4 regions of the Paenibacillus sp. FSL R10-2736 genome follow, and region 2 is predicted to be linked to each of the others. Evidence: riboswitches for the same ligand, from Rfam matches in the RefSeq annotation. Region 2 holds a riboswitch; each other region holds the start of a gene.
What was found. Region 2 has a riboswitch for cyclic di-GMP ahead of NSQ73_RS32790 (choice-of-anchor A family protein). Riboswitches for the same ligand answer to the same signal wherever they lie in the genome.

Region 1 (7,340 bases), on a different contig from region 2:
GCTTTTGTTTTTCCCGGAGAAGAGGATTTCGGCATTACGCCCCTGGAGGCGAATGCAGCAGGAAGACCGGTCATCGCCTATCAGGCCGGAGGAGCGCTGGACACGATTATTCCTTACGTCAACGGCGTGTTCTTCCAGCACCAGGAAGTTGATGATCTGCTCCAGGCCATAGATGAAGCAGAATCCTATGCGTGGGATATCGAGCAGATTATGGGCCATGCACGTAAATTTGATGAGCAGGCGTTTATGGTCCAGTTCAAGCAGTATGTGGAACAGGCCTACGTCAATTTCCTAAAAGGAGGATGATTGTATGAAACTCGCAGTAATCGGTACCGGATATGTAGGTCTTGTCTCAGGTGTCTGCTTCACCCTTAACGGAAATCATGTCATCTGTGTGGATAAGGATGAGGCGAAGATCGAGAAGCTGAACCGGATGGAATCCCCAATCTATGAGCCGGGTATTGAGGCACTGATCGAAATGAATCTCCGTGAGGGCAGGCTGAGCTTCTCGGCCGATCTTAAGGATTCGGTCCGCCGCTCCGACATCGTCATCCTTGCCGTAGGGACCCCCTCACTGCCGGGCGGTGAAGCGGATCTAAGATATATCGAAGGGGCAGCCATTGAAATTGCGCAGGCAATGGAAGGCTACAAGGTCATCATGACCAAGTCAACCGTACCCGTAGGCACCAATGAGAAAATCCGCAATTTGATCGCTTCGCACACGAATCATCCCTTCGACATTGTCTCCGCCCCTGAGTTCCTCCGTGAAGGCTCCGCGATCCGCGATACGCTGCATCCCGACCGGATCGTGATCGGACTCGATAATCCTGAGCTTGAGCCGATGATGCGCCAGCTTCATCAGGGCTTCACAGACAATGTATTCGTCACGGATATCCGCAGCGCCGAGATGATCAAATATGCGTCAAATGCATTCCTGGCTACTAAAATATCGTTCATTAACGAAATCGCCAATATTTGCGAAAAAGTGGGAGCTGATGTAACCGAGGTGGCCGAGGGCATGGGAATGGACCGGAGAATCGGATCTACCTTCCTGCAGGCCGGTATCGGTTATGGAGGCTCCTGTTTCCCGAAAGATACCAATGCGCTGATCCAGATTGCCGGCAACGTGGATTACGAGTTCAAGCTGCTGAAATCGGTGGTCGAGGTCAATAAAGGCCAGCGCTTCATGATCATCTCCAAGCTCCATGAGTCGCTGGGCAGCCTGCGCGGCGCAGTCATCGGCATCTGGGGCCTCGCCTTCAAGCCGAACACGGATGATGTCCGCGAGGCGCCTGCCCGTGAAATCGTTGAGGCGCTGGTAGCCGAAGGCGCCACCGTGAAGCTCTATGATCCGATTGCCGCCGAGAATTTCCGGGCGCAATATGATCACCCGCAGCTCCGCTGGTGCGGGCTGGCGGAAGAGGCTGCCGAAGGCAGCGATGCGGTATGCCTCCTGACCGACTGGAGCCAGTTCAAGGATATCGACCTGCATCTGCTGGCGAAGAGCATGCGCCGCCAGGTGTTGATCGACGGCCGCAACGTCTATAGCAAAGAGCAGATCGAAGGAACCGGCCTGGAGTATCATTCTGTCGGACGCCCGCAGATGGGCGGCCTTAGCGGATTCTCCGCCAGCGTTGCCGGCGCGGTCTAAGCTCTTGGTCTATCAGTGATCCCGCAGCCTCCCACTGAAAGTGTGATGCACGGGGAAATTAGAGGGAAAAACCCCTCTAATACCGCTGAAAGTAAGCTGTATGGGGAAATTAAAGGGATAATTCCCTCTGATTCCGCCGAAAGTGTGCTATACGGGGAAATTAAGGGGATAATTCCCTATAATTCCGCCGAAAGTGTGCTATACGGGGAAATTAAGGGATAAATTCCTCTGATTCCACCGGATGTGGGCCAATGGAGGAAATGAGAGGCATTAGTGCTCTTGATTCCACCGCCGCGTAAGTGAACGTAAAACCTTGGAACAAGAGTGTTATGTTTCCCCTTCGCTGCTACAGCGAGCGGAAATCCCTTGGAACAAGATGCACTTAATCCCTTAAATCTCTCACTGCCGCATAGTTGAGCGGCGCCGCCTTGGAACAAGCGTGAAATGGCTTTGTCCCCGCAAAAGCAGGCGGGGCAGCCACAGGCTATATTGCCGTAACAACCAGCGGCAGCAGTTAATTCTATTGCCGCTCAACCAAGCGGCAATAGCCGGATCTTTAGCCGGGAGCTTCGCCTGTGGGCGAAGCGAATAAGCCAGCTGTTATGTAATGGAACGGAGAGGAATTTTGGAACTGTAGGAGCGTTAGCGTCCGCCTGAAAGCTTTCCGTAGGAAAGCTAGCTTCGGAAGCATATGCTGTCTCCGGATTTCTACCGCGATAAGCGGTTTAAATCAGGAAATCTGGAGACGGGCAGCGGCCGAAAGTCCAAACATTCCTTGCAGTGACCCTCATAACAGCCCGCCTTTTTGGCTTAAGCAAACGCAGCCAGTTCCCAATAACAATCCGATATTTTCGCGACATCACATAAACTTAGGAGGGTTCACTTATGAAACTAGTACTTCTATCAGGCGGTTCTGGTAAACGGCTCTGGCCTTTGTCCAATGATTCACGTTCGAAGCAATTTCTGAAAGTACTGGAAAGCCCGGCAGGTGAACCGGAATCCATGGTACAGCGGGTATGGAGACAGCTGCAGGAGACAGGGATGGCGGAATCGTCCTACCTGGCTACCGGCCGCAGCCAGGTAGAGATGATTCAGAGCCAGCTGGGCAGCGGGGTGCCGATTATCGTTGAGCCGGAGCGGCGCGATACCTTCCCTGCCATCGCACTGACAGCAGCTTACCTGTATTCGGTCGCCGGTGTTTCACCAAGCGAGACGGTAGCCATCCTGCCCGTCGATCCTTATGTGGAGTCGTCCTTCTTCGAAACCGTTCTGCAGCTGGAGAGCACGATGCTGGAGAGCGGCGCCAATCTGGCGCTGATGGGCGTAGTTCCGGAGCATGCCTCCGAGAAATACGGCTATATCATTCCTACCAGCGCCGAAGCGGGGGCGAGCGGGTATCTGCAGGTGAGCCACTTCCAGGAGAAGCCGGACCGCAAGCAGGCTGAGGAGCTGATCAGCCGGAACGCGCTCTGGAACTGCGGCGTGTTTGCTTTCCGTCTAGGTTATCTGCTGGATATTCTGCAGCGCAAAGGACTGCCGCTGAACTATGAGGAACTGCAGAAGCAGTATAAACTGCTGGCTTCCATCAGTTTTGATTACGAAGTGGTGGAAAAAGAAGAGAATATCGTGGTTCAGCCTTACGCCGGATTCTGGAAGGATCTGGGCACCTGGAACACGCTGACTGAAGAAATGACCAGCAATCATGTCGGCAAAGGCTTCGTCACTGCAGATTCCGAAGGCACCTGCCTGATCAACGAGCTGGACATTCCGATCACCGTGATCGGAGCGAAGGATCTGATTATCGCCGCCAGCCCGGACGGAATTCTGGTTACGCACAAGGCGGAGAGCCCGCGCATTAAAGAAGTGCTGAAATCTTTTGAACAAAGACCGATGTACGAAGAACGCCGCTGGGGCCACTACAAGGTAATTGATTATGTGAAATATGCGGAAGGCAATGAGGTGCTGACGAAGCGGATCTTTATCTCTGAAGGTAAAAATATCAGCTATCAGCTGCATCACAAACGCAGTGAAATCTGGACCATTGTCAGCGGTGAAGCCAGCATTGTGCTCAATGAGAAAATGCATAATGTGAAGGCGGGGGATGTCGTACGGATTCCGGAAGGCACCAAGCATGCGATCCTGGCATTGACAGATATGGAATTTATCGAAGTGCAGACCGGCTCTGAGCTGGTGGAGGAAGATAACATCCGAATCACCTTGGATTGGGAAGATATCGCCTTACAGCAATTCATTTCGTAGGTCTAATCTATCTATATAACCAATTGTTACAAATCCAAAACAGGTATTAAGAACCATTTATTAAGAAAATTTCATTTTTGCTCTAAATTAAAACTAAATAGGGACGATACTTACGGTAAGAGGGATTAATCCTTCCAATACGACAAAGGCAAACCTAATCGAAAGATAGGGACGCAAAGCTATAGGGCCTTCGCAAGAGTGGCAGCCTGGCTACCGAAAGGAAGATGGATTTTGATAACTTACCGTAAGTCTCGTTTGCTGTGCACTGTGCTGTCTCTGGCCCTTTTATTGACTGCAGTACCTCTGGGACTCGGCGGAATGCCTTCATCTGCAGAAGCTGCATCTAGTTCCAAAGCGCCCGTTAATCCGGAGGCTTCAACCGAAGCAGTCAGATTGCTGGATGATCTGTATTCTATCACTGGAAAAGGCATTATTACCGGCCAACATGACTATCTGGAAAGTCCGGACGAATTCAGCAACAAGCTGAAGGGAACCAGCGGACAATATGCAGCTCTTCACGGCTATGAACTGGGTGTAATCAGCGGCCAATCGGAAAGTACAGCAGCGGCGCAACGCAGAAATGTTGTGAACAGCGCGATCAACTGGTATAAGGGCGGCGGCATTGTAGCCATGACTTTTCATGAGAATCTGCCGGGTACCGCATACCTCTGGTCCAATGTTCAGAAACCGCTGAGCCAGGCGGAATTCAATAAATATATTACTCCGGGTACAACACAGTACACTGCATTGATTGCAGATCTGGACAAAGTGGCAGTTTCACTTAAAAGCCTGCGGGATGCTGGTGTTCCCGTACTCTGGAGACCTTACCACGAAATGAACGGTGACTGGTTCTGGTGGGGGAAGAAAAATAACTTTGCTGCGCTTTGGAATATTATGTATGACCGTTTCGTAAACGTTCATAAATTAAACAACCTGCTGTGGGTATGGAACCCCAATGCACCCAATGCCTGGTCTGATCCTTATGCGCTGACCTATCCGGGGGCTGACAAGGTGGATGTACTCGCGGCAGATATATATGAGAATGATTATATGAATAAATACCATGACAGCCTGCTTGCCCTTGCGAATGGCAAACCGATTGCCATTGGCGAGAATGGACAAATGCCAAGCACGGCAAAGCTGCAGCTCTCCCAGAAAAATTGGGTATATATGATGAGCTGGGGAAAAATGCTGTATGAAACCAACACCAATGCTACCATCAAAAGCTTCATGAGCGACAGCTATACTGTGACCCGGGACGATTATAAAGCAGGCACATTTGCTACGGCGACGCCGAAACCAACAGCAACGCCAACGCCGGTACCAACAGCAACACCAACGCCGGTACCAACAGCAACGCCAACGCCGGTACCGACAGCAACACCAACGCCGGTACCGACAGCAACACCAACGCCGGTACCGACAGCAACACCAACGCCAGTTCCAACAGCAACACCAGCGCCGGTACCGACTGCAATGCCAATACCGGTACTGACGCCGCCCCCTGCTTCCAATGATTCTGTGACGGCCCCCGTCGTTCAGAATGGTCTTCAGGGAGAATACTACAAGAACATGACGCTTTCGGGCACTCCGGTTCTGGTCCGGAATGATGCGCTGCTGAACTTTAACTGGCGCCAGGCAGCGCCGGATGCCAAGCTTGGAGTGGATAGCTTCTCCATACGCTGGACGGGTCAGATCAAACCTTCTTTCAGTGAAACCTATCAGATTATCACTACATCCGATGATGGTATCCGCGTCTATATTGACGGCACAGCTGTAATCGACAGCTGGACCAAACAGAGCGGTACCGAGCGTACAGGAAGCATAAACCTGCAGGCAGGCCGGCTGTATGATATCAAAGTGGAGTATTACGAGAATGCCGGCGATGCCAATATCCGCCTGATGTGGCAGAGTCCAAGCCAGGCGAAGGCAACTGTCCCTACAAGCGCGTTATTTGTGAACACGGCTGCTTCTTCAGCCAGCAAAGCAGCTTTGGATGCTCCGGCTGTGACTGCAACACCAGTACCAACAGCAACGCCGTTACCAGTATCAACACCAACACCGGTGCCAACAGCAACGCCGACAGCGGCACCAACGCCGACAGCGGCACCAACGCCGACAGTGGCACCAACGCCGACAGTGGCACCAACGCCGACAGCGGCACCAACGCCAGCAGCGGCACCAACGCCGACAGCGGCACCAACGCCAACAGCGGCACCAACGCCAACAGCGGCACCAACGCCGGCAGAAGCTCCATTACCGGAGAATCTTACGGCCGAGGCTCCTGCGGCGAATGGGCTGGTTGCGGAATATTTCAATAATATGACGTTGTCTGGTGCTCCGGCAGTGGTACGTACCGATGCAGTGCTTGACTTCAACTGGCGTCAAGGCACGCCGGATGCCGCAATCGGCATAGATTTCTTCTCTGTACGCTGGAGCGGTAAGCTCAAGCCGCTATACACTGAGACTTATCAGATTTATACCACTTCAGATGACGGCATCCGCGTACGGATCAATGGTGAGCTTGTGATCGACAGCTGGATGAAGCAGAGCGGGACCGAACGCACAGGAAGCATAAGCCTGACAGCCGGTCAGCTATATGATATACAAGTGGAGTACTATGAGAATCAAGGAGATGCCAGAGCACGCCTGATGTGGGAGAGTCCGAGCCAAGTTAAGGCAACGGTTCCTGCGAGCGCACTGTTTCTCCCTTCCGCTTCCTAAGATCATACCCCCGCAGCTGTATTCATTATTGGCGCTGATACTGGTTAAGACGTTACAATTCTAAATCCTATAAAGTCCAATCTTAATGGCCCTGCTTATCAGCAGGGCTACTAAGCTATAGACCATCCGGGTAATTCATTGCAGCCTCTTAAAGAGAGAACTGCATGCCTGCACGCCTAAGGCGGCAGTGAGACCCGGGGAAAGGAGATTATATTGAACACTTACCGTAAGTACAGGCTATATACGACAATTATTCCAATTATCCTTATCCTTTCTCTTCTGCCATGGGGGGAGGCGCGCAGTCTTCCGGTAGCACGTACCGTCAATACTCCTGCCGCTCCAATCAAACCCGTTAATCCCTCCGCTTCCAAGGAAGCCACCGCACTGTTAAGCTATCTTGCCGATCTCAGCGGCAAAGGTATGATCTCCGGCCAGCATGATTATCTGGAGAGTCCTGATGAATTCAATAATAAGCTTAAAAATGCAAGCGGGCAGTATGCCGTTCTGCACGGCTACGAGCTGGGAGCCATTAACAACCAGTCCGAAGAGACCATTGCTGGGCAGCGCCAAGCTGTCGTAGACAGTGCCATTAAGTGGTACAAAGGCGGAGGCATTGTGGCGATGACCTTCCATCAGAATCTGCCGGGAACCTCTCCCGAATGGACTAATGTGAAAATGAACCTGAGCCAGGCCAAATTCGACGCCT
Region 2 (7,340 bases):
GATGGGAGGGGTTAATGCTATCTTCCATTATATTCATCCTTTCTTTCTTTATTTATTTAGTTCTGCATGTTTATTATCCTCCTTCAATACAATGGGGGGTAGCCTGATTCATTGAGATTGTTGCCTAATCCTCCATTTAAGAGATTGAGAACATTATGACCAATTTAACCTCTTTTGTGGTGAAACGGGTCTGCCATATCTGTCGTGCGTGCTTTACAGGCGCTTTTTATATCAGAATTAATCGACTAACAGCACGGCCTTACCGGAATATCTGCGTTCCAGCAGCGCCTCGGATACCTCCGCTATCTTCTCCCATGACGCTTCCACTTCAATGAGGGGTGTTAATTGGCCTGTTGAGAGGAGGCCGGCCAGCAGTTTGAGATCGTCGGCTACGGAGTAACGGCTAGCTTCTTCTCCAAGAAAGAAGCTGTACAAGGTTCTGCCGCCTAAGCCTCTGACATCAAGTGTGGAATAAGGAGAGGCTGAATGTCCCATCGAGACTAGGGTCCCTCCCGGTTCCAGCTGAGGCATCAAAGCAGCCAGTGTATCACCGCCCACCGAATCCACAATTAGATGATAAGGCCCGAAAGGAATTGCCTGAGATATCGCAGCTTCTCCAACCACAACCTCATTAGCGCCGGCTTCCCGGGCAACCTGGGCTTTTTCCTTTGTTCTTGCTACACCTACTGTAAATGCCCCGGACTGTGCGGCTAACTGATGAGCCATGATTCCCACGCCTCCAGTGGAGCCGGTGATCAATATTTTCTTGCCGAGCAGCATCCCGCCCTTTCTAAGGGTGTAAAGTGCGGACAGGCCTGCTACAGGCAAAATGGCGGCTTGGGCGAAGGTTACGTTATCCGGTATCTCTGCCAGGAACGAAGCGGGAGCTGCTACTCGCTCTGCCCATGCCCCCATCGGGAGAAGCCCGGTGACACGGCTTCCTTCTCTGGGTCCGGTGCCATTCCGGGCTTGCTGGACAACAGTTCCGGCAAAATCCCAGCCCGGCCGGAATCCCTCAGCCTCCTTCCTTGCATCAACAACTTCACCCCGGTTAAGGGAGAAAGCATGCACTCTAACGATTGCCTCCCCGGGCTGGGCCTCCGGTGCGGCGACTTCCTTGACGGTCAAATATCCATGAGCCGGTGAGTCTGTAACAATTGCACGATTCATAGGATCTCCTCCATAAATATAATTAGAAGCGTAATGGAAATTGCGCCCTGTTTTCATAGTGGAGTATACTGTAGGAATTGGCTTGTACCAAGAGTAGAATTACACCTCAATATGGTAAAGGCGGTGAGCCTGATGACTATACGTAAGGATAGGGACGTTCAGGATGAGACGTTGAAGGGGGTAATCGCTGAAATTGAGAATCTTCGCGTAACACGTCAACTGGATTATGCTAATCAACCCCATCCGTTGTTGAAACGGTTTACTCAGCAGGAGCTTAACGATATGGCTTGCCCTACGTATAAAAACCTATTAATGGGACGCTCACACCGTATGCCGGATCGCCGGATGATTATCTGTATTGCTGAATATCTGGAGTGTACAGCCGTTGAACGGAATGCTCTGCTGCTGGCTGCCGGTTATCTCCCGGTCTATCCGGCTCTTGAAGGAGCAGCTATGGAGCAGGCGCTGGAAGAAGTGAGGCAGATCCTGAGCAGCCTGCCGCTGCCGGCAATGATTGTGAACCACATGTTAAATATCAAGGCGGTGAATGAACGGTTTAGCCGGTTATTTGAGTTGCCTGCACATCAAGCTTTCTATAAAGACTTGAATATGGCAGATCTTCACTTCAATACGGATTATCCTGTGCGCTCCCGCTCGACCTTCAATGCCGCATCCTTTGAATTATGGGAATCTCATGCAGTGGAGGGTATACATGCTTACCAAAAATTACACACCGGCTCCAGACAGGAGCCATGGTATACGCATAGCCTCGAAAGACTCCGGCAATACAGTGATTTCAATAAGTACTGGAATAAGCGGCCTGACAACACAGGTAACGAGTATGGTCAGCACAAAATGATCTTAGCCAGAATGGGTGCCTCAGATAAGTTGGTTCCTATCCGGTACAAGCAAATTCATATTTCCGCTGGCCATCATCTATATCCAAGAATTGAGGCCTACTTACCGGTCGATGAAGCTGCTCATACAGTTTTTGAACAACTGGGAAGCTGAGTGTAAACTGGACATTATGTGTTTTCTGGAATGGAGGCAAGCCTTGTATGAAGTGTCTGACGATTCGCCAGCCTTGGGCCACCTTAATTGCGCTGGGTGAAAAACAGATCGAGACCCGTTCCTGGCCGACGTCTTACCGGGGGGATTTAGCCATCCATGCCGGTATGCAGGTAGATAAGGCCATATGCAAGACGGAGCCGTATCAATCAGTGCTTGCCCGGCACGGCTACACCGCGGATAATCTGCCCTCCGGAGTAATCCTTGCGCCAGCCGGCTGGCCGGTTGCTGTGGGGTTACGCCTCAGCAGGCGCAGCAGAGCTGGCCGGGCGGGAATGAATATGTGTTCGGCGATTATGCAGAAGGCCGGTATGCCTGGAAGCTGGAGGGGGTAGTTGCGCTGGCTCATCCTATACCTGTCAAGGGGCGCTTAGGTTTCTGGGAATATCCCATTCTTGAGCAGGAGTGGTGAATCCGTTTGTGGCCAAATAAATAAAAATTTCATGCAGATCAGCTGTCAGCGGGTATGATAGGGATATTCAGCGGGTAATCTTCTTATATATATGGAAAGCGGGCTCTGCGGCGGTATGCTGCAGGAGCCAGGGCAGAATTGCCGGGAAGGAGCGTATGCATAAGAGATGGGCAGCCTTCTTATCGCATGGCTTTGTATGCTTTGTTTGTTTATTGTGTTTAAGGATCAGGTAAGCCGGAAGATCCTGTATCCCGTAGCGGCTGTGGTTATCTGCGGCACGCTTGGGTATTGGACGATTTTAATGTAATCTTTATCTGGGTATCAGCTTATTTTCAGGTAAGGGATGTATATTGGGGTTACCAAACATCCCCCGGTGTAATATGGTACCCTGAGGTCTTGCCGATCATGGCGGGCCTCTTTTTTATGAGGGGAGAAACGCTGAGAATTAACATCGCCAGAATGCTGTTCATCTCAAGGCGGTTGAGTCCGGAGTGCCAAGACCCAGATATCTGCGCATGCGGATAGTAGACTGGGCGGTAATGACATCATCCAGCAGCAGCATCCGTTCATGATAACCCCTGCAGACAAATTTGGCTTCAATGCCAACTTCCAGCTGCTGCTGTGCATAGACCTTCAGACCACGGGCTCTCATCTCGGTGCGGACATTCCGCAGATCGGCTATGGCTGCACCCGCCGCTGTCCGGACAACCTCCAGGTAAGGAGCGGGTGTGCGCAGCTCTGCAGATAGGATGGAAGCATCGCGTTCAAAGGCGGATAAAATGAGCGGCAGCAAGATATATGATTTCACCAGCATATTGTCCTGGCTCTCAGCTCTGTGCATCAATCTCACCCCTCTAATGAGAACATATATTCGTAATTTAACCCGAAGTTCAAAAAAAATCAATAGTATTTAAAAAAGAGGGCTATTAATGTGACATAATTCACAATAAGATAATAAAAATTATTTTATATTAAAATTGAAATATTAAAGATTAAAAATAAATCAGATTAAAAGGAGAATGGCAATGAGTCATGAAGGAAATCTCCGCCGCGGTTTATTATTCGGGTTATTCCTTAGCGTTCCGCTCTGGGTGTCAATGATTGGCTGGATTCAGCTGCTCTAAAAATGGATTCCTGCGTGTGCAGATTTTCAGCCCTCTACGCAAACTCCCTAGAAATGTCGATTAAAGACTGCTGCCAGGGTTTGCTTAGGCGCCAGTTTTTGTGAAAATATATGAATATCATAGAGCCCTTACTATAAAAGAGCTCTCCGGTATGAACGGAAAACGGGCGGTATCCTTAAAGGGGATGGCGCCCGTTTCTTCGCGTTTACCATGGTGCGGTTTGCTTAAGCGGAGATGAGTTGGGGGAAGGGAGAAGGAGTAGGACTAAAATACTAAATTTTAATATTTAAAATTGTAAGAAACAGCTCTGTGAAAAGGAAGAAATACTGCGGCGAATTAGCGGAATTATCGACCTTTTTCGTCAGGAGGTTATATTCTCAACTTCTATAAATCCTTATAAATAAAGGGTTTTTTCAATCTTTTTTCATCAAAAAAATAGCTGTGAAATCAATTGGAAATATATTGACAATATGCCAGTCGGCATCTAAACTGAAGTTAGTTCTAAAGTAACAAATATCACAGATTTCAGTTGGGTATTACATAAGCTTTTCCAATTTCATATCAATCATGTACAAACGCAAACCGTTTCGAAAGAGCGGGACGCAAAGTCAGGAATCTGATGCCCCTTAAGTCCGGGCTATGGTCGTCCGGCCGCCGTGAAGCTAACCCTTCGTGGCGGTCTTTTTTTTGTTATAGTTTTGCGGCGATTTCATAGAATAGTTGAATAGGAGGTGTAGATTATTGAGAAAAAAATGCGAAAAGCGGCCGCCTTTATTCTGGCGGGCGTACTGACCGTAAGTAGCGCCTTCACTTGGGGGACGGAGGTAAGGGCAACATCTGGTGTGCCTTACAATCCAACGCCGGTCTTGGGGATTGCCGGGAATTTTAATGCTTTTATCTTTGACGATTTCACGCAAGGCAATGATCAAATTGAAGGCCGTCTTGCAGCGGGGGGAATATTACTCTCTCTGGAGGTTACGGGGTAGCCAGGGCCTACAGGAATTCTTCAGCCACCGACGTACTCGTTGCCGGCAAGAAGTTTAAACATTCGGGCAGCGGAGAAATCTACGGAAACGTTGTGTATGGGGACACCATTGAAGCCAATGAGCCTAGTGTGAATATTATAGGCGCGAAGAAGCAGGGAAGCCCGATTGATTTCCCGGCTGAGAAGCAGTATCTGATCTCGCGTTCTGCAGCATACGGGGCATTGTCCGCTACGAAAGAAGTTGGTAATAATTATGGAACACTTACAATAAGTGCGCCGGATCTTTTCAACGTAGTTCATCTGGATGAGGCAACGCTGGCGAATACAAACAATATTCAATTCAACATTGCCCAGAATGCCACGTTAATTATTAACATAAGTGGAGCTACGGTCAAAGTACCAAGTTTCGCAATGAATAACGGTAGAGCAAGTCAAGTGTTGTTCAATTTCTACGAAGCGACCAAGGTGAATATTGCGTATACGACCTTCTTGGGAACGATACTGGCGCCTAAGGCGGATGTCAATTATTCCGGTGCAGAGCTTTACGGAACGCTAATTGCCAAGTCTTTTAGCGGCGGAGTAGAAATGCACCTTGGAACATACGAGGGAGATGGACCGCCGCCAAGTCCGACGCCGACCGCAACACCAACACCCAGCCCATCGCCAACACCAACCGCAACACCAAGCCCGACACCAACAGTGAAACCGACCGCAACGCCAACGCCGACGGCGACGGTGAAACCAACTCCAACACCGACAGCAACGGTAAAACCGACACCGACGGTAAAACCAACCGCAACACCAACACCGACAGCAACGGTGAAACCGACACCGACGGTAAAACCAACGCCAACACCTAAGTGCACTCCGACGCCAACACCGACAGTGAAGCCGACACCAACACCAACGGTAAAGCCGACGCCGACAGTGAAGCCGACGCCGACACCAACGGTAAAGCCGACGCCGACAGTGAAGCCAACGCCGACACCTAAGTGCACTCCGACGCCAACACCGACAGTGAAGCCAACACCGACAGTGAAGCCAACACCGACAGTGAAACCAACGCCGACAGTGAAACCAACGCCGACAGTGAAGCCGACGCCGACAGTGAAACCAACGCCGACAGTGAAACCGACGCCGACAGTGAAGCCAACACCGACAGTGAAGCCAACACCGACAGTGAAGCCAACGCCGACAGTGAAGCCAACGCCGACAGTGAAGCCAACGCCGACAGTGAAACCGACACCGACAGTGAAGCCAACGCCGACAGTGAAACCGACACCAACGCCAACGGCGGCACCGACACCAACGCCAACAGCTGCACCAACACCGACACCAACGGCAGCGCCGACACCAACGCCAACAGCTGCGCCAACACCGACACCAACGGCAGCACCGACACCGACACCAACGGCAGCACCGACACCAACGCCAACAGCGGCACCAACACCGACACCAACGCCAACGGCAGCGCCGACACCAACGCCAACGGCAGCACCAACACCGACACCAACGGTAGCGCCGACCCCAACGCCAACGCCAACAGCGGCACCAACACCGACACCAACGCCAACGGCGGCACCAACACCAACAGCAGCACCAACACCGACACCAACGGCAGCACCAACACTAACGCCAACAGCAGCACCAACACCGACACCAACGGCAGCACCAACACCGACACCAACGGCAGCACCGACACCAACGCCAACGGCAGCACCAACACCGACGCCAACGGTAGCGCCGACCCCAACACCGACGGCAGCGCCAACACCAACGCCGACAGCAGCACCGACACCGACGCCAACGGCAGCACCGACACCAACACCAACGGTAGAGCCAACACCAACGCCAACGGCAGCACCAACGCCAACGCCAACGGCGGCACCAACACCGACACCAACGGCAGCACCGACACCAACGCCAACAGCGGCACCAACACCGACAGCAGTACCAACACCAACGGTAGAGCCGACACCAACGCCAACGGCAGCACCGACACCAACACCAACAGCAGATCCAACATCAACACCGACAGTAGCACCGACACCGACGCCAACGGCAGATCCAACACCGACACCAACGGCAGCACCAACACCAACGCCAACGGCAGAGCCAACACCAACGCCAACGGCAGCACCGACACCAACGCCGACAGCAGCACCAACGCCAACGCCAACGGTAGCACCGACACCAACGCCAACGGTAGCACCGACACCAACACCAACGGCAGCGCCAACACCAACGCCAACGGCAGCACCGACACCAACGCCAACGGCAGCACCGACACCAACGCCAACAGCGGCACCAACGCCAACGCCAACGGCAGCACCAACACCAACACCAACGCCAACGGCAGCACCGACACCGACGCCAACGCCAACGGTAGAGCCGACACCAACGCCAACAGCGGCACCAACGCCAACGCCAACGGCTGAACCGACACCAACACCAACGGCAGCACCGACACCAACGCCGACAGCAGAGCCAACACCGACACCAACGGCAGAGCCAACACCAACGCCAACGGCAGAACCGACACCAACACCAACGGTAGAGCCGACACCAACGCCAACAGCGG
Region 3 (7,340 bases), 110 kb from region 2:
CCAAAATCAGCTGGGTCGATGCCGTACTCAGCGTGAACCGGGAACAGTGGAAAGACCTCACGTTTCCTGAGGGTACAATAGAGTATTGCCGCGCGGGGAACATCCAGCTTCAGGCCTGGGGCCCGCTGGCCCAGGGGCTGTTCAGCGGACGGCCGCTTGACGGACAGCCGGAGAACGTGGTGAATACAGCGGCCAGAGTACAGGCGCTTGCCGCTGAGAAGAATACAACACCTGAGGCCATCGTCCTGGCCTGGCTGATGACGCATCCTGCAGCCATCCAGCCTGTAATCGGCACCGTCAATCCGCTGCGCATCGCAGCCTGCGGAGGGGCTGATAAGATTGAGTTCTCCCGCAAGGAGTGGTACGAGCTGTACGTCAGCTCACGCGGAGAGAAGCTTCCTTAAGGAGCGGACTTCACTACAAATGGAAAAGGTTATGCCATCCGTATTTGTTATGCGGATAGCATAACCTTTTTTCGTTCTCAATAAAGAACATTTGTGAAAAACAGCGATATATCAAGGTAATTAAAGATAATCAGATGCATTCGTGCTTTATTGCGAACAATTCGCTGAAATTGACATTTTTCTTTTCCCGGGTGCGCAGTGTATGATTTCATTACGAAAACGTTCTTAATAAAGAACGAAAATAACGAATATTAATCAGTAAGCCATGAGAGGGGGCCTACCTTTGTACCCCAGATCCGCCAAACGGCGTAAACGGAAATACACGAAACTCGGTCTTCGGATCCTGCAATCCGGTGTGGCTGTATCTGTTCTTATAATGTATACCTCCAATCAGATTGGCAGTACTTACGGAGAGTATAACACTTCCCAGGAACAGAACACCTCTATCGGGCTCTGCTCCGTATTTCCGGGTCAGATCGAACAGCTGCTGTCAGAGTTCAGCGGACATGTCCGCACAATTACCCAGCTGAAGTCTTCTCTTGGCAGCCACATTACGAGCGGGAACTATAACACTCCCCCGGTCTCTGTAGAACTGTCAGCGGAGGAACTGGATCAGATCTCCAGTGAGATCTCGGAACAAATCCGGCTGGCAAGCGATACAGTTAGCGCACTGGATACACAGCTGAGCCTCAATGCAGGTATCTGGCAGCAAATTCTGCAGGAAATTGGCAGTGCAGCAGCCATTCTGCATCAACTCGGAGGATATATGGTTAATCTCGAACCCAATTGCCTGGAAATCCGTGACGCCCAGTTCTTCGAACAGCTGCAGGAAGGTCTCCATCAAAGCGGGGTGCTGTCGGAATCCCTGACGGATACATTAACGGGCATTGTGCATTATCTGAATACGATTCATGATTTCGGCGGCTCGCTGCCGACCGGTAATCCTGACCGGGTGCTTCTCCGGCAAGAAAGCTTCGGCTTCCCTGCCGAGGAACCGATTTTCTCACTCATGACCAGAGCCTACAATGCAGACCCCAATGTATCTCCCGCCTTACAGTCAAGCTACGATCAGTTAAGTGCAGAATTAACAGTCTCCAGAGACAACCTATCGTCCACAATCTCCACGCTGCAGGAACAGCAGGTACACATTGCTGAAGCGAAGGCGGCGCTGGAGGAGAAAGCCAAGGCTGAAGAAGCGGAACGGCTGGCGCTTGAGAAATCCAAGGCTGAGGAAGCGGAACGGGATGCACTGGAGAAGCAGAAACAAGAGAACGATCAAACCAAGAATAATGCGCCCGCAGCCAGCATTCCTGGAGAAGATAAGACCATCGATGAACCTGCTATAGAAGCTCCTGAGGGAGAAAAACCGGCTCCTGCACCCTCACCGGATGCAGAGGTTACCGCTCCGCCTGCCACACCGGCACCGGAAGCCAATCTTCCGGAGGCGGCTCCAGCGGCAGACTCACCTGGGGAGCTCCCGGATAGCGGTACAGATACCGCGCAGCCAACAGCTACAGTTACACCTACAGCTACACCTGCTCCACAATCGGATACCAGCAAAGGCGGGGAATAATATGCGCATTAAAAAGATAGTCAGCACCACATTGTCCACACTGATATTTATGATTTTCCTGGTGCTGGTAACAGCAGTAGTCATCTCCAAAGCCTCCGGAGGCGAACCTTCCTTCTTCGGCTATCAGATCAAGACGGTGTTATCCGGTTCTATGGAGCCAGGCATCCAGACCGGATCTATAGTAGCGATTAAGCCGGGCGGGGATATGACCCGTTTTCAAAAAGGCGATGTGATTACTTTCATGAATCCCGATAACCTCCTGATTACACACCGTGTGGTCGATGCTTCAATAAACAGTGCCATAGGTGAAGCCAGCTATACCACCAAAGGGGACAATAACGATGCAGCCGATACCTCAGCGGTCAGCTCAACAAATGTGGTAGGCCAATATACCGGCGTCACCGTCCCTTATGTAGGATATGCCATGAATTTTGCGGTCTCCAAAGCCGGAAGCGTAATGCTGATGATTATCCCCGGGCTGCTCCTGCTCCTCTACGCACTGTATTCCTCCTGGAAAGCCGTAGCGGCACTGGAGAAGAAGAATGCAGGGCCAGCGGTGACCGGCGGACCGGATACCCTTCCAGACATTGTGCAATAAACCGATTGTCCTCTCCCGTTTACGAAACGCGGAGCAACAATAAATTTTCCCCGAAGACAGGTAAAGACAAAAAAAGAACGATGAGAGAGGGATGAACAAATGAACGTTAAAAAAACATTAGGTCTCGGCGTTGTATCGGCAGCACTCGGATTAACCCTGGTCGGCGGAGGAACCTTCGCTTACTTCAGCAGTACCTCCACCACTGCAGCTTCTTTTAACAACGGAACTTTATTACTTAATTCGGACCCCTCCGTTATTGTCAATCTCAGCAATCTTAAACCGGGGGATACGATCCTAAGAGATTTTAAATTGAAAAATGACGGAACGCTCAATATTCCCAAAGTTGTTCTGCGTACCTCATCTGTCATTACAGATGCCCAGGGGGATAACGGCGCCCATAATCTCAAAGACGATATTATTGTGACGTTCCTAGTTAACAAGGATAAGGTAACATCACCTGTCCTGGTCGTTTCACTGGCCGAACTTGAGCAGCAAAGTCCGGATCTTGTAGCCAAGGGAATTCTCGGCGGAATCTTTGGTGTAGAGAACGGGGGCATCAAAGCAGGCACCTCAGATAAACTGAGCGTACAGTTTGCCTTCAAGGAAACCTTCCAGCCGCAAAACTACTATCAAGGCGATACACTGGCCCTGACCCTGAACTTCGAAGCCAACCAGGAAAAAGGCGCCCTCAAATAATCTATCTGTATATGCATTCCTGATCACCGATCTTAAAAAAACATAATATACTCGAGGAGGAAATTAATTATGGGTATCAAAAAAACATTGGGTCTTGGCGTAGCATCGGCAGCACTGGGATTGTCTTTAATCGGAGGGGGCACCTTCGCTTACTTCAGCTCCACAGCAACCAGCACGGCAACCTTCGCGGCAGGCACGCTGAAGCTCGGCTCTTCCTTTAATACACCTGTTGCCCTGACCAATCTGAAACCGGGTGATTACACCGTACGCACGTTCACCTTGTCCAATGACGGCACCCTGGATATCAAACTCCTAACGCTGGCCACCAGCTACACTGTAACTGATGCGAAGGGCGATAATGCCGGCCAGGATCTTGGAGATCACTTCAAAATCAAACTTCTCGACAGCTCTTATACCAGCGGTCCGCTTGCCGGCCATGTGCTGTCCGAGATCTCCCTGAAGGACCTGAAGAACACTTCCAGCTATGATCTCGTAACGGCGGGTGTACTGCCGGGAGGCATCGCCGCTACCCAAACCAAAACCTTCAAGATTGCTTTCGAATTCGTTGACAATACCCAGGATCAGAATATCTTCCAGGGTGACGGCTTGGCGCTGAACTGGACATTCAATGCTACGCAAGGTTTGGGAGAAGCTAAATAAGGCTATTAAATTATATACACAAAACGGCATATCCTCCCTCATCCGGGCTGGATATGCCGTTTTGTCTCTCCCCGCCAGCTTCTGGCAGGAACAAGGGTTTTTGTCCGTTTTGCGAATTTTTGTTATACTGATAACAAAAAGTACGGAGGGCGTTGTAATCGTGTCAGATAATATGGGAAGCCGCATCCATAGGCTCCGGCTGGAGAAGGGTTATTCTTTATCCGAGCTTGCGGATAAAGCTGACGTGGCGAAATCATACTTAAGTAATGTCGAACGGAATATCCAATCCAACCCCTCCATTCAATTTATCGAAAAAATTGCCGATGCACTCCAAGTATCCATTCACGTATTACTGTATGGCGGAATTGCAGAAACTGCAGAGCCGGTTCTCGATGGAGAATGGTTCAGGCTGGTTCAGGATGCGATGGCCTCTGGTATAAGCAAACGTGAATTCAAGGAGTTTCTCGATTATCAGAAATGGCGGCTGGAGCAGAAGGATAACTGAAATACCCCACAAAGTGAGGCAGCAGCCTCGATGATTACCCAGGTACTTTGCGGGGACCCCGAAACAACATGTAAATTCCAACAGAAGAGGGCACAGCGTGTACACCGCTGTGCCCTCTTCTGTATGTATCCGTACAATGCTGAATGCCCTACATCGCCTGGAGTGCTTTTTCAGTAAAAAAACGCCGAATCTCGTCTGCCTGGATGCCAGCCTGCTTAGCAGACATTAGCAAATGCACCCATTCTAAATCCAGATCAACTGCCTGCAGTTCGTCATTCCCCTGGTTGGACTTATCCAAGAAATCTCCTCCTAGAATTTTCGCGTCCCCAGGCAGTCCGGCCATCATAGTATTTCTACTTTAGATCCGAGACTTTGTGCCCCTGTCTTTCGGCAGGTTTACCCTTTACTGGACCCTTTACATGAAAGGATCTGAAAAGAATCGATGAAACCGTTCTCCGCAATAACATTATACAAGATCTTACATGAAAAGTGTGTCGTTTTCTGGAATTTTTTTATGTTAAATCGTGAAGACCCTTAGCTAAAATTGCCAATAGCTTGTATAAATAATCCCAATTCATCTTCAATCCGTCCAAATTAGTTTAAATATACTAAATAGATATTAATCCCGTAACACAATATAGAAACAATTACCCATTTCTATGATTTACAACCACCTAAATCCCTTAATTTTTTATTAATTTTAACGATATTTTATTTTTCCGGCTTCACCCGGGAAATTTATGATTGTTCCGTATGAATCCCCTGCTGAATCATACCGTTTTGCGAACGGATTGCACGAAAGTATGAATTGATTACCCTGCCGGAAAGTAGCACAATAAGATGAGAATGAAACCGCAAACATCGCAGCTCCGCTAAGCGGTGTTCCTAATATACCGCATGTGGAGTTTATCCGTTAGGAGGACCTACTCATGGCCGTCAAAGAGCCCTATAACGAATCTGTCTGGAGCAAGTATTACGGTCCCAATCTGGGCTACATTCAGGAGAAATACGAGCAGTTTGTCAAGGACCCCACTTCCGTAGAGCATCATTACCGCGACCTCTTCACAGTATCCGGCCCGCCTCCCCTGGCTCCGGATGCCGTCAAGACGCCTCCCCCCGCCATCTCAGGAGATACAGAGTGGCTCAGGAAAGCCGTTAAAGCTTCCAAGCTAATGGCTAACATCCGAATATACGGCCATATGGCTGCCGATATCGATCCGCTGGAGCGGAGCACCAACCCGATGGCGAAATGGCTGGAGATCGAGACCTATGAGCTGACGCGCGAAGATCTGAATGCCCTGCCGGCTTCATTGATCTGGGAGAATGCCCCTGAGGGCGTGCATACCGCTATGGATGCCGTTCACAGAATGCGCCAGGCCTACACACAGACCATTGCCTATGAATTCGGGCATGTGCATGACGAGCGTGAGCTGCGCTGGCTCAACAGCCAGGCGGAATCCACAACGTCGCCTGCTCCACTGAACCATGCGGAACGCAAAGAGCTGCTGAAACGCCTGATTCAGGTAGAGCAGTTCGAGACCTTCCTGCATAAGACCTTCGTCGGCCAGAAGCGCTTCAGCCTGGAGGGCAATGATGCCCTCGTGCCTATGCTGGATGAAATTGTCCGCGCTGCCGCACATGACGGCGCAGAGCATATCCTGATGGGTATGGCCCACCGCGGAAGACTTAATGTGCTCGCCCACATTCTGGGCAAACCTTATGATATTATTTTCTCGGAATTCCATCATTCGCCGAACAAGGAGCTCTTCCCGTCCGAAGGCTCCATGGGTGTCACCTATGGCTGGAGCGGGGATGTGAAATACCATCTAGGCGCCGACCGCGCCGTCCGCGAAGGCGAAACTGTGCGTACCCGCATCACGCTTGCGAACAACCCGAGCCATCTCGAGTTCGTGAATCCGGTCGTTGAAGGCTTCACGCGTGCAGCCCAGGAGGAACGGGGCACCCCAGGCCTGCCTAAGCTGAATACGGACAAAGCCATGGCCGTGCTTATGCATGGCGATGCCGCCTTCCCTGGTGAAGGCATTGTTGCGGAAACACTTAATATCGGCAAATTGCAAGGTTATCAGAATGGCGGCACTGTGCATATTATCGTCAATAACCGGATCGGCTTCACCACCGAAAGTGAAGATTCCCGCTCCACGCATTACGCCAGTGATCTGGCGAAGGGCTATGAGATCCCGGTAGTGCATGTCAATGCCGACGACCCCGAAGCCTGTATTGCTGCCGTCCGTATGGCCAGCGCTTACCGCCATTTGTTCAAGAAGGATTTCCTGATTGATCTGATCGGGTACCGCCGGCACGGCCATAATGAGATGGATGATCCGGAAACCACCCAGCCGGTGGTTTATGGCAAGGTCCGCAACCACCCTACCGTCTACCGCGTTTATGCGGAACGCCTGCAGCGCGAGAAGGTCGTTACAGCCGATGAGGTGAAGAACATGATTGCCGAGGCCGAGAGTGTGCTGCAGCAGGCCTTCGAGCAGATGAAGGAAGGGAAACAGAAGAACGCCGAGTCCAAGACTTCGGTCGTCCTGGATACGGGAACACCGGTGCACCACCCTACAGCGGTTCCGCTGGCTAGCCTCCAGGAGATTAACCGTGAGCTGCTGAGCGTACCGGCCGACTTCACAGTCTATCCGAAGCTGGAGCGGATTCTGCAGCGGCGCAAGGATGCGCTCAATGACGGTGAACGGGTAGACTGGGCGCTGGCCGAAACCCTGGCCTTCGCTACCATTCTGAAGGACGGCACGCCGATCCGCCTCAGCGGACAGGATTCACAGCGCGGCACCTTCGCTCACCGCCACCTTGTCCTGCATGACAGTGAGAGCGGGGAGCTCTTCTCCCCTCTTCACCAGCTTAAGGATTCCCGCGCCTCCTTCGGCG
Region 4 (7,340 bases), on a different contig from region 2:
GAACACCTACGGCACCGGCTGTTTCATTCTGATGAACACAGGCACTGAGGCAGTGACTTCGAGTCATGGCCTGTTGACCACGGTAGCCTGGGGTATGGGAGACGAACTCTATTATGCCCTTGAGGGCAGTGTGTTTGTGGCTGGAGCAGCGGTACAATGGCTGCAGGAGGGCCTTGGGCTGATTGTAGCTCCGGCGGACTCGGAAGAGAAGGCGAGTGAGGTGGAGGACAGTGAGGGGGTTGTGGTCGTGCCGGCCTTTACCGGCCTTGGTGCACCCTACTGGGATATGTATGCCAGAGGCGCCGTTTTTGGACTGACCCGGGGAACGACCGCCGCACATCTGGTCCGCGCAACGCTGGAGTCGCTGGCCTTTCAATCCCGCGATGTCATCGGGGCGATGGAAAAAGACGCAGGCATGCCGCTCAGTGGCCTGAGAGTGGATGGAGGCGCCGTGCGCAATAATCTGCTGATGCAGTTCCAGGCGGACATTCTTGGGAGAGACGTAACCCGTACTACGTATGCGGAGACCACAGCGCTCGGCGCTGCGCTACTGGCAGGACTCACCTCCGGCATATGGACCCGGGAGCAGCTGGAGAGCTTCAATAAGGCCGAGAAGGTATTCTCACCGCAGATGGAGACGGAAGAGCGTGAACGCCGTTACAATGCCTGGCAGGACGCGGTGTCTCGGACTATGGGCTGGGAGAAGCATGAAGGACAGAGGTAACAAGAACAGCTGCTGATATGGCAGACTGCGCTTACCGGATGAATCGGATAGATTCACCTCAGGCAGGATGAACGCTGCAGGTTCTGCCTGGGGAGAGTCGGGCCCTGACGTATACATAAAGAAACAGCCCGCTGGCAGGAATTCTGCTGCGGGCTGTTTGGATATCAACAAGAAACTATAAGTTCAACAGCTAGGACTAATACTCCATTACAAAAGCGACATTCTGCCATCCGGCGCCTACTGTCCAGAACAGGACCTTGTCTCCGCGTTCCAGCTGTCCGGTAGTCACTGCTTTGTGCAGGGCAATAAACGGGCTGCTGGTGGAGGTGTAGCCGAATTCATCCCCGATGTAGACGGCTGCATCAGCGTCAATTCCGGTTTTGCCGGCAACGGCCTTGATATTCGGAAGTGACAACTGCGAGAAGCAGGCGGCCTTGATGGATTCAGGTGCGATTCCGTTATTGCTGAGCAGGGTGTTAATTGATTCTGAAGCAGCATCCACACAGATGGAATCATCGAACGGGATGAACTTCACATTGAATTCTCCGGCAGCCACACCCGTACGTCCGAGATTGGCTAAACCTTCCGCCGGGAACAGCGAGTTGCCGTACACGCAGGTATCGGTCTGATAGATTGAATCAATGAAGCCTACCGAATTCTCGTCACGCTCCAGAATGAGCGCGGCAGCTGCATCGCCGAAGTTGGCGTAATATACCGGGTCATTCTTGTCCGCATGCGGGGCAACGTAGTCAGAACCGATGACAAGCGCACGGCGGATTCTCGGGTTCGCCATCATTTGACGGCTGACCTGTTCAACCGAAGCGGTCATTCCTGCACAGTTGGCATTACTGTCGATACAGATCGTATGCGATGCACCATTAATCAGGCGGTGAATCATCAATGAGTTCGTTGGGAAAATATATTCAGGAGTCTGGCTTGCATAAGCGATCAGGTCAATGTCTGCGCCGGTCAGGCCGGTCTTGTCCAGTACATTGCTTGCGGCTTCAAAAGCCATCGTCAGGGAGTTCTCATCCTTGCTGTCGATACTGTAGCGGTTTTCACGGCCAAGAGCAGCCAGCAGGCCACGGATATCAATTCCCTTCTCATCGAAGTGCTGAATGAAGAAGTCATTGCCGATGCTTTTGCTTGGATGATAGATATCAATGTCCTTAATGCGAATCCCTGCCATAGTAAACCTCCTAAAAGTTTGGGTAGCCCGTAAGCATACACTTAGTTTCGTGAGCGAATCTTGCGTTTCAAACCGCTAATAATGGTTTAAAAATAAGTTATCCTAAGCTTGTACCGTAGACGTGATTTCCAGGTTTTCGAGTCCTGCTTTGCGGCCCAGACGTGCCAGCTGCATTTTGAGAATAGGGTTATTCTCAAGGGTAAGGCTCACTTTTTGGAAGCCGTCTGCCTTGAACATAATGAAGCAGCCTTCGAGCAACGGCACAACATCAGGAGCGGTTACATTCAGCTTGCGGCAATCGATATCCAGTGCATATTCGGACGGGTTGATCGGATTGATGGTCTGCTGATAGGCTTGTATCGATTTAAGACCGTCCTCGTTCGAGAAGGTTCCTTCCAGCTCGATGTTAATTACTTTCTTCGCAGTGTCCGTCTTCAAAATAAATTGTCCCATGTTCATCTCTCCCGTAATTTTAATTGCATGACTATTCAGAGTGACCTGATGATTCATCATGTTGATATCCCGAAAAACTACGTTCCTGCGACTATATTCGACAAAGTGAACTTGGTTTTGGGATATTTTGCCTTCATTATAACCAGAACTTTCTTTAATACGCAATACAAAAGTCGAATGATGTAATATTATGTTGTTAATTAACGAATATCTTCCAGCGTCTCCAGCAGAACATTGAACGCCGAGATCACTCTGGGTGCGCCGATACAAGGTGTCAGATGAAGCAGGATACCTTTGATCTGATCAACGGTCATCCCCACGCGGAGCGCCATTACATAGTGAACACCCAACTGTTCAAATTGTCCCATGGTGATCAAAGAAGAGATGACAGCAATTTCTTTCCAGTCTGAACCGATGGTCGTCCGCTGAAAAATATCACCGTATGCATTGCCCATGATATACTCGGCTAATTCAGGAAAATGCTCTTTAATAGGAGCTAGGGCTTTGGCACCATAGTCCCCGGAAAGATTGGTGAAATGGTCCAGTCCGCTGTCTACGTTCATATTCACTTGTTTGCCTCCTGATAGTAAGTTGGGGAATCTGTAACATACAGCCTAGTTGAGATCCAGTGTACGGTGGGCCGTAGGAGGCATTTCGTCACGGTCGGTCAACAGCTCAATAACGGCTACGCGGTTAAGTTCAACTGCTTGGCTGATTGCAAAGGCAAACTCCTCTTGCGTCTCTGCGCGGAAGCCGGTGGCTCCCAGGGACTCAGCAAACTTAACTGCATCCATAGGGACTTCAAAGATGGTTCCATCGATACGTCCGGTTGTTTTTTCCATTCCCTTAAGGGCCATATCCAGCTGCATATTGTTCACAACGATGAAAATAACCGGAATATTCTTGCAAACCGCTGTGTTAATTTCAGTTCCGAGCATCATGAAACAGCCGTCACCGGTAATGCAGAAGACCGTCTCTTCCGGCGCAGCCGCCTTGGCACCGATGGCCATGCCGATTGAATTCCCCATGCAGGCGAAATAGGCATCAAATACAAAGCTCCCCGGTTTCTTCACGTTGAACCATTTGACCGCATTGAAGCCGTGGCTGCCGTCATCAACAAACACGCTGCTGTTATATGGTATCAAATCGCTCATCGTGCTCATTACCGAAGCCAGCGAGAGCTTGGACAGCACAGGCAGCTCTTCAGTATAGTGATTGGAGATCTCTATTTCACGTCTGGTTATGGTGGACGGATCAATCTTGCCGAGATACAGCTCCAGGTTGTCACGCAAATCGCCGCCGACGGAAATGGTATCGGAAGTCAATATTTTACCGACAAAGGTTGGATCAACATCAAACTGGATCAGCTGATCCGGATGATTCTCCTTCTTAAGATTGCATATGGTCATATCGCTCAGACGCGAACCAAGCACGATAAACAGATCACTGTTGTTCAACATCTCATCACCGTGCGTACATCCGCCAACGCCCACAGGACCGTGATAGAGCGGGTGATCCGCAGCAATGGCTCCTTTACCGCCGGGGGAGGTCACTACAGGTATGTTGAAGGTCTCGGCCAACTGTACCAGTTCCTTGTGCGCACCGGAGCGGTTAACCCCTTTACCGGCAATGATCAGAGGCCTGCTGGAAGCATTGATCGCTGAAATGACCCGTTCGTAGTTGGCGTAGCTGACGAGCCTTTCCCGCTGCGGAAGGACAATCCGGCATTCTTCAAGGCGCTCGGTCTGAACATCAAACGGAATACATAAATGAACAGGTCCTTTCTTGTCACCAAGGGCGATAGACAGGGCATGATTGAAAATCGTACTGAAATGGTCGCCGCGTTCTACCAGCTTACTGAAAAGAGTGGCTGGTCTGAACATGTCCGCCAAATCGGCGAGATAGGATGTGGAATCCTGACACTGGGGAATCCCCAGCTCTTTAATAGACTGATGACCGGTAATGAAGAGCACCGGGAGATTGTTGGCTTTGGCGTGTGCTGCTGCGGTTAGCAGGTTCGTTCCGCCTGGACCGGAGGTGCCGAAGGCAACCCCGAGACTGCCTGTTTTCAGTGCATAGCCGCCTGCTGCGAAGCCGGAGCTGGACTCATGCCGGCCGGGAATAAACTCAATGCCATAGTCAACAAGTTTGAGAGCTATAGGACAAATGGACTTGCCAATAATACCAAAAGAATGTGTTACCCCAAGATCGCGTAATGCTTCCGCCATATAATCTGCAACTGTCTTCAGAACATCCACCCCACAAGTTGTTTTTTGATTGTATGCTAGCAATAGAAAACCTGTACTCGAAATAGGAGCACAGGCCTGTTGCACGAATCACCATAACTGAACGCGGATTCCCGGACGTTCATAGTTTTTCAGCAACCTGGCTGTCATGATCTCACCGGATAAGTGAGACTGTAGATCCATGGCTTTGCGTCATTCCCTTTCGGTGAATTTTGCCTCATATGTTGTTATCAATACAGCGAAGGATAATTTTCCTTTACAATATATTCCTCGCTCGCCTTTTGTCAATAAGCCGTTTGCAGCAAAACGCGAAATTTGGCGAATATTCAGATGTAATAGGAGATGAAATATTAGATATTCAAACTTTTGAAAATGGATGCGTCTGGAAGACCAAAGTCTTATAATGCAAATGCAGAAAAAGAGCAGAATTTAATCTGCATAAGTCATAAGCCTCATAACATCGTAGGAACCTCCTGAAACTATGCAGATGTATTAGAATTATAGGCTGGGAGAACCTAGAAATAGGTCTTAAGAAATAGGTGATTAAAATTTAAAATAATGTTAGTTTATTAGTAATAAAGAATTAGCAGTAAAGAAGTGCAAAGACGTTATTTTAGGGTTATGCACTATTTTAACACTTTGTGAATATTACATTACAATCTGCTTTTTCCATGCCAAAAAGAGACCGTTCCCGCAGACTGCTCTGCGGAAATGGTCTCTTGGGGCTGCTGCTAGAATTTGAAAATATGGATTGTTTTTTGCAGCTGGAAGACAGATTGTGTCATCTTCTCGGTCTCTTCCGCTACGGACTGCAGGGCATGAATTTGTTCGTTCATCGCCGCAGATACCTCCTCGGTACCTGCTGCCGTCTCCTGGGTAATGGCCGAGATATTCTCGATCGCCCCGGAGATCTTGAGCGCACTCTCCAGCATCAGATCACTCTCTGCGGAGAAGGAGGAGATCTGCTCGGTTATGTATTGCACGCTATGTACGATCTGCGCGAAAATATGTGCTGTCTCCGTTATCATCTCGTTCTGCACCTGAACAACCTCTTCATTAATAGCGATGTTATCGATAGCCTGCTTGATATCGGCCTCGATGCTGCGTACCAGCCCGAACACTTCCTTGGTGGAGGCGGTTGATTCTTCGGCAAGCTTGCGGACCTCCTGTGCTACAACTGCGAAACCGCGTCCGTGCTCACCTGCACGTGCAGCTTCAATTGAGGCGTTAAGCGACAAAAGATTGGTTTGTTCGGCAATTTCCGTGATGGTCTTGGTGATCATGGTAATGCCGCGGGCATTCTGTGAGAGCGCTTCGATCGTATCTGCTACTTTTTGTGTAGCCTGGATATTCTTCCGCATGCCTTCGGCTTGAGTGTCCACGGACTGACGTCCCTTTTCAACCAGCTCCAGTGTATGGGCGGAGCGTTTATTCATTTCCTTGGTAGAGTTCGTATAATTGGAGACTTTGGTTTCGATATCTTTGATCGATTCCGTCATATCGGCAATATCCACCGAGATTTCATTCGCACCCAGGGCAAGTTCGTTGGAAGAGGAGGCTACCTGTGCCATTACAATCTTCAGGTTCTGGTTCTTGTCCTCAATACCCCGGCTGGCATCCATAACCTGGCGGGTAAGCTGTGAAGCGTCGGTTAGGATCTTCTTCAATTTATCGATCATAGTGTTGAAGGAGCGGCTGATGTCGCCCATTGATCCGTTCTCGTCTGCACGGCTGGTGAAGTCGCCTTTGGCGATTGTATGCGTCACATTGGAGATATCCTCAAATGAAGATGTAAGCGTTCTCTCAATGAAGCGCGCAAGCGGGTAGGTCAGTGCAGCCAATACCGCAATCAGAATAATACCGATTATCAACTTTCCCATTGCAATGAGCGTAATTAACACAGGGACAGCGAATAAAGCGGCAACCAGGTAACATCCGGCAACGATTCTTTGTTTTAAAGGCAGCTTGTTCATCCAGTCCATAGACTATAGTTCCCCCTAGAAATAAATATTGTGCATTGTAATATTATAGGGGATTAAAGCGTAATCGGTCTATTGTAAGAACTGACATAAAACTTCTTCCCGGGCTGCTCCAAAAGAGTACGTTTACACATTGTCTTCATATAATGCAGCCCCTTCCCGCAGAGTGGCCGCAACATTGTCTGCAAGCTCCGCCGGAGCGGTAACTCTAATGCCCGGGCTTAGGGATAAGATGATCCGGCAGGCAGACTCCGGCGTATTAAATTCGGCTTCGACGGAGTGCCAGCCGGGTGAAGGTGAAGGCTCCTGGAATAGTACGGAAACATAACGTTCTTGTTTGAGAACCTTCATTATATTGTCCTTCACCAGCAGCTTGGCAGGGTAGCGGGGCAATGCAGATTTGAATGCCATGGTAGAAGCTTCCCAGTAATGTGCCAGATTGAAATCCTGAGGTCTGCTAAAATATTCATCCGTGACTTCAGCACTACTTATTCTGGATACCCGGTAGGTCCGCATTTCACCGCCTGTTTCGGCCACGGTGTACCAGACACCACGTTTGGCTACGAGTCCAAAGGGTGAAATTAGCCGCTCTGATCTCTCCTCCCCGCGCATGTAACAGATTTTCACTTTACGGTCTTCCCATATAGCCTCCTGTAATGCAGTTAGACTGGGATAGGTTTCGCCTGACGGATGCCAGCCCGCGCCATCAATATGAATACGCTCATTAAGAAGGCTGAAGGCGGCAGCGG

Region 1: linked by a shared signal. The riboswitch ahead of NSQ73_RS27320 (PA14 domain-containing protein) and the one ahead of NSQ73_RS32790 (choice-of-anchor A family protein) in region 2 are both predicted to bind cyclic di-GMP.
Region 3: linked by a shared signal. The riboswitch ahead of NSQ73_RS32305 (anti-repressor SinI family protein) and the one ahead of NSQ73_RS32790 (choice-of-anchor A family protein) in region 2 are both predicted to bind cyclic di-GMP.
Region 4: linked by a shared signal. The riboswitch ahead of NSQ73_RS10005 (thiamine pyrophosphate-binding protein) and the one ahead of NSQ73_RS32790 (choice-of-anchor A family protein) in region 2 are both predicted to bind cyclic di-GMP.

Annotation. Positions count from the first base shown of each region.
Region 1 is NZ_JBBOBN010000001.1:6,375,816-6,383,155, reverse strand. It holds gene NSQ73_RS27335 (glycosyltransferase) at 1-306, shown strand, start outside; gene NSQ73_RS27330 (UDP-glucose dehydrogenase family protein) at 311-1,651, shown strand; gene NSQ73_RS27325 (sugar phosphate nucleotidyltransferase) at 2,537-3,910, shown strand; cyclic di-GMP riboswitch class I at 4,048-4,128, shown strand; gene NSQ73_RS27320 (PA14 domain-containing protein) at 4,142-6,634, shown strand; gene NSQ73_RS27315 (glycosyl hydrolase) at 6,848-7,340, shown strand, end outside.
Region 2 is NZ_JBBOBN010000002.1:1,073,439-1,080,778, forward strand. It holds gene NSQ73_RS32765 (Atu4866 domain-containing protein) at 1-28, opposite strand, end outside; gene NSQ73_RS32770 (zinc-binding dehydrogenase) at 238-1,170, opposite strand; gene NSQ73_RS32775 (MmyB family transcriptional regulator) at 1,303-2,181, shown strand; gene NSQ73_RS32780 (ASCH domain-containing protein) at 2,229-2,573, shown strand; gene NSQ73_RS32785 (hypothetical protein) at 3,117-3,491, opposite strand; cyclic di-GMP riboswitch class I at 4,341-4,433, shown strand; partial or broken gene NSQ73_RS32790 (choice-of-anchor A family protein) at 4,527-5,308, shown strand; gene NSQ73_RS32795 (LPXTG cell wall anchor domain-containing protein) at 5,345-7,340, shown strand, end outside.
Region 3 is NZ_JBBOBN010000002.1:966,154-973,493, reverse strand. It holds gene NSQ73_RS32335 (aldo/keto reductase) at 1-404, shown strand, start outside; gene NSQ73_RS32330 (hypothetical protein) at 688-1,977, shown strand; gene sipW (signal peptidase I SipW) at 1,979-2,575, shown strand; gene NSQ73_RS32320 (TasA family protein) at 2,675-3,271, shown strand; gene NSQ73_RS32315 (TasA family protein) at 3,341-3,931, shown strand; gene NSQ73_RS32310 (helix-turn-helix domain-containing protein) at 4,104-4,436, shown strand; gene NSQ73_RS32305 (anti-repressor SinI family protein) at 4,585-4,734, opposite strand; cyclic di-GMP riboswitch class I at 4,763-4,847, opposite strand; gene NSQ73_RS32300 (2-oxoglutarate dehydrogenase E1 component) at 5,366-7,340, shown strand, end outside.
Region 4 is NZ_JBBOBN010000001.1:2,386,993-2,394,332, forward strand. It holds gene glpK (glycerol kinase GlpK) at 1-724, shown strand, start outside; gene NSQ73_RS09990 (3-oxoacyl-[acyl-carrier-protein] synthase III C-terminal domain-containing protein) at 921-1,913, opposite strand; gene NSQ73_RS09995 (hypothetical protein) at 2,016-2,366, opposite strand; gene NSQ73_RS10000 (carboxymuconolactone decarboxylase family protein) at 2,567-2,929, opposite strand; gene NSQ73_RS10005 (thiamine pyrophosphate-binding protein) at 2,981-4,624, opposite strand; cyclic di-GMP riboswitch class I at 4,743-4,839, opposite strand; gene NSQ73_RS10010 (methyl-accepting chemotaxis protein) at 5,344-6,594, opposite strand; gene NSQ73_RS10015 (helix-turn-helix transcriptional regulator) at 6,718-7,340, opposite strand, start outside.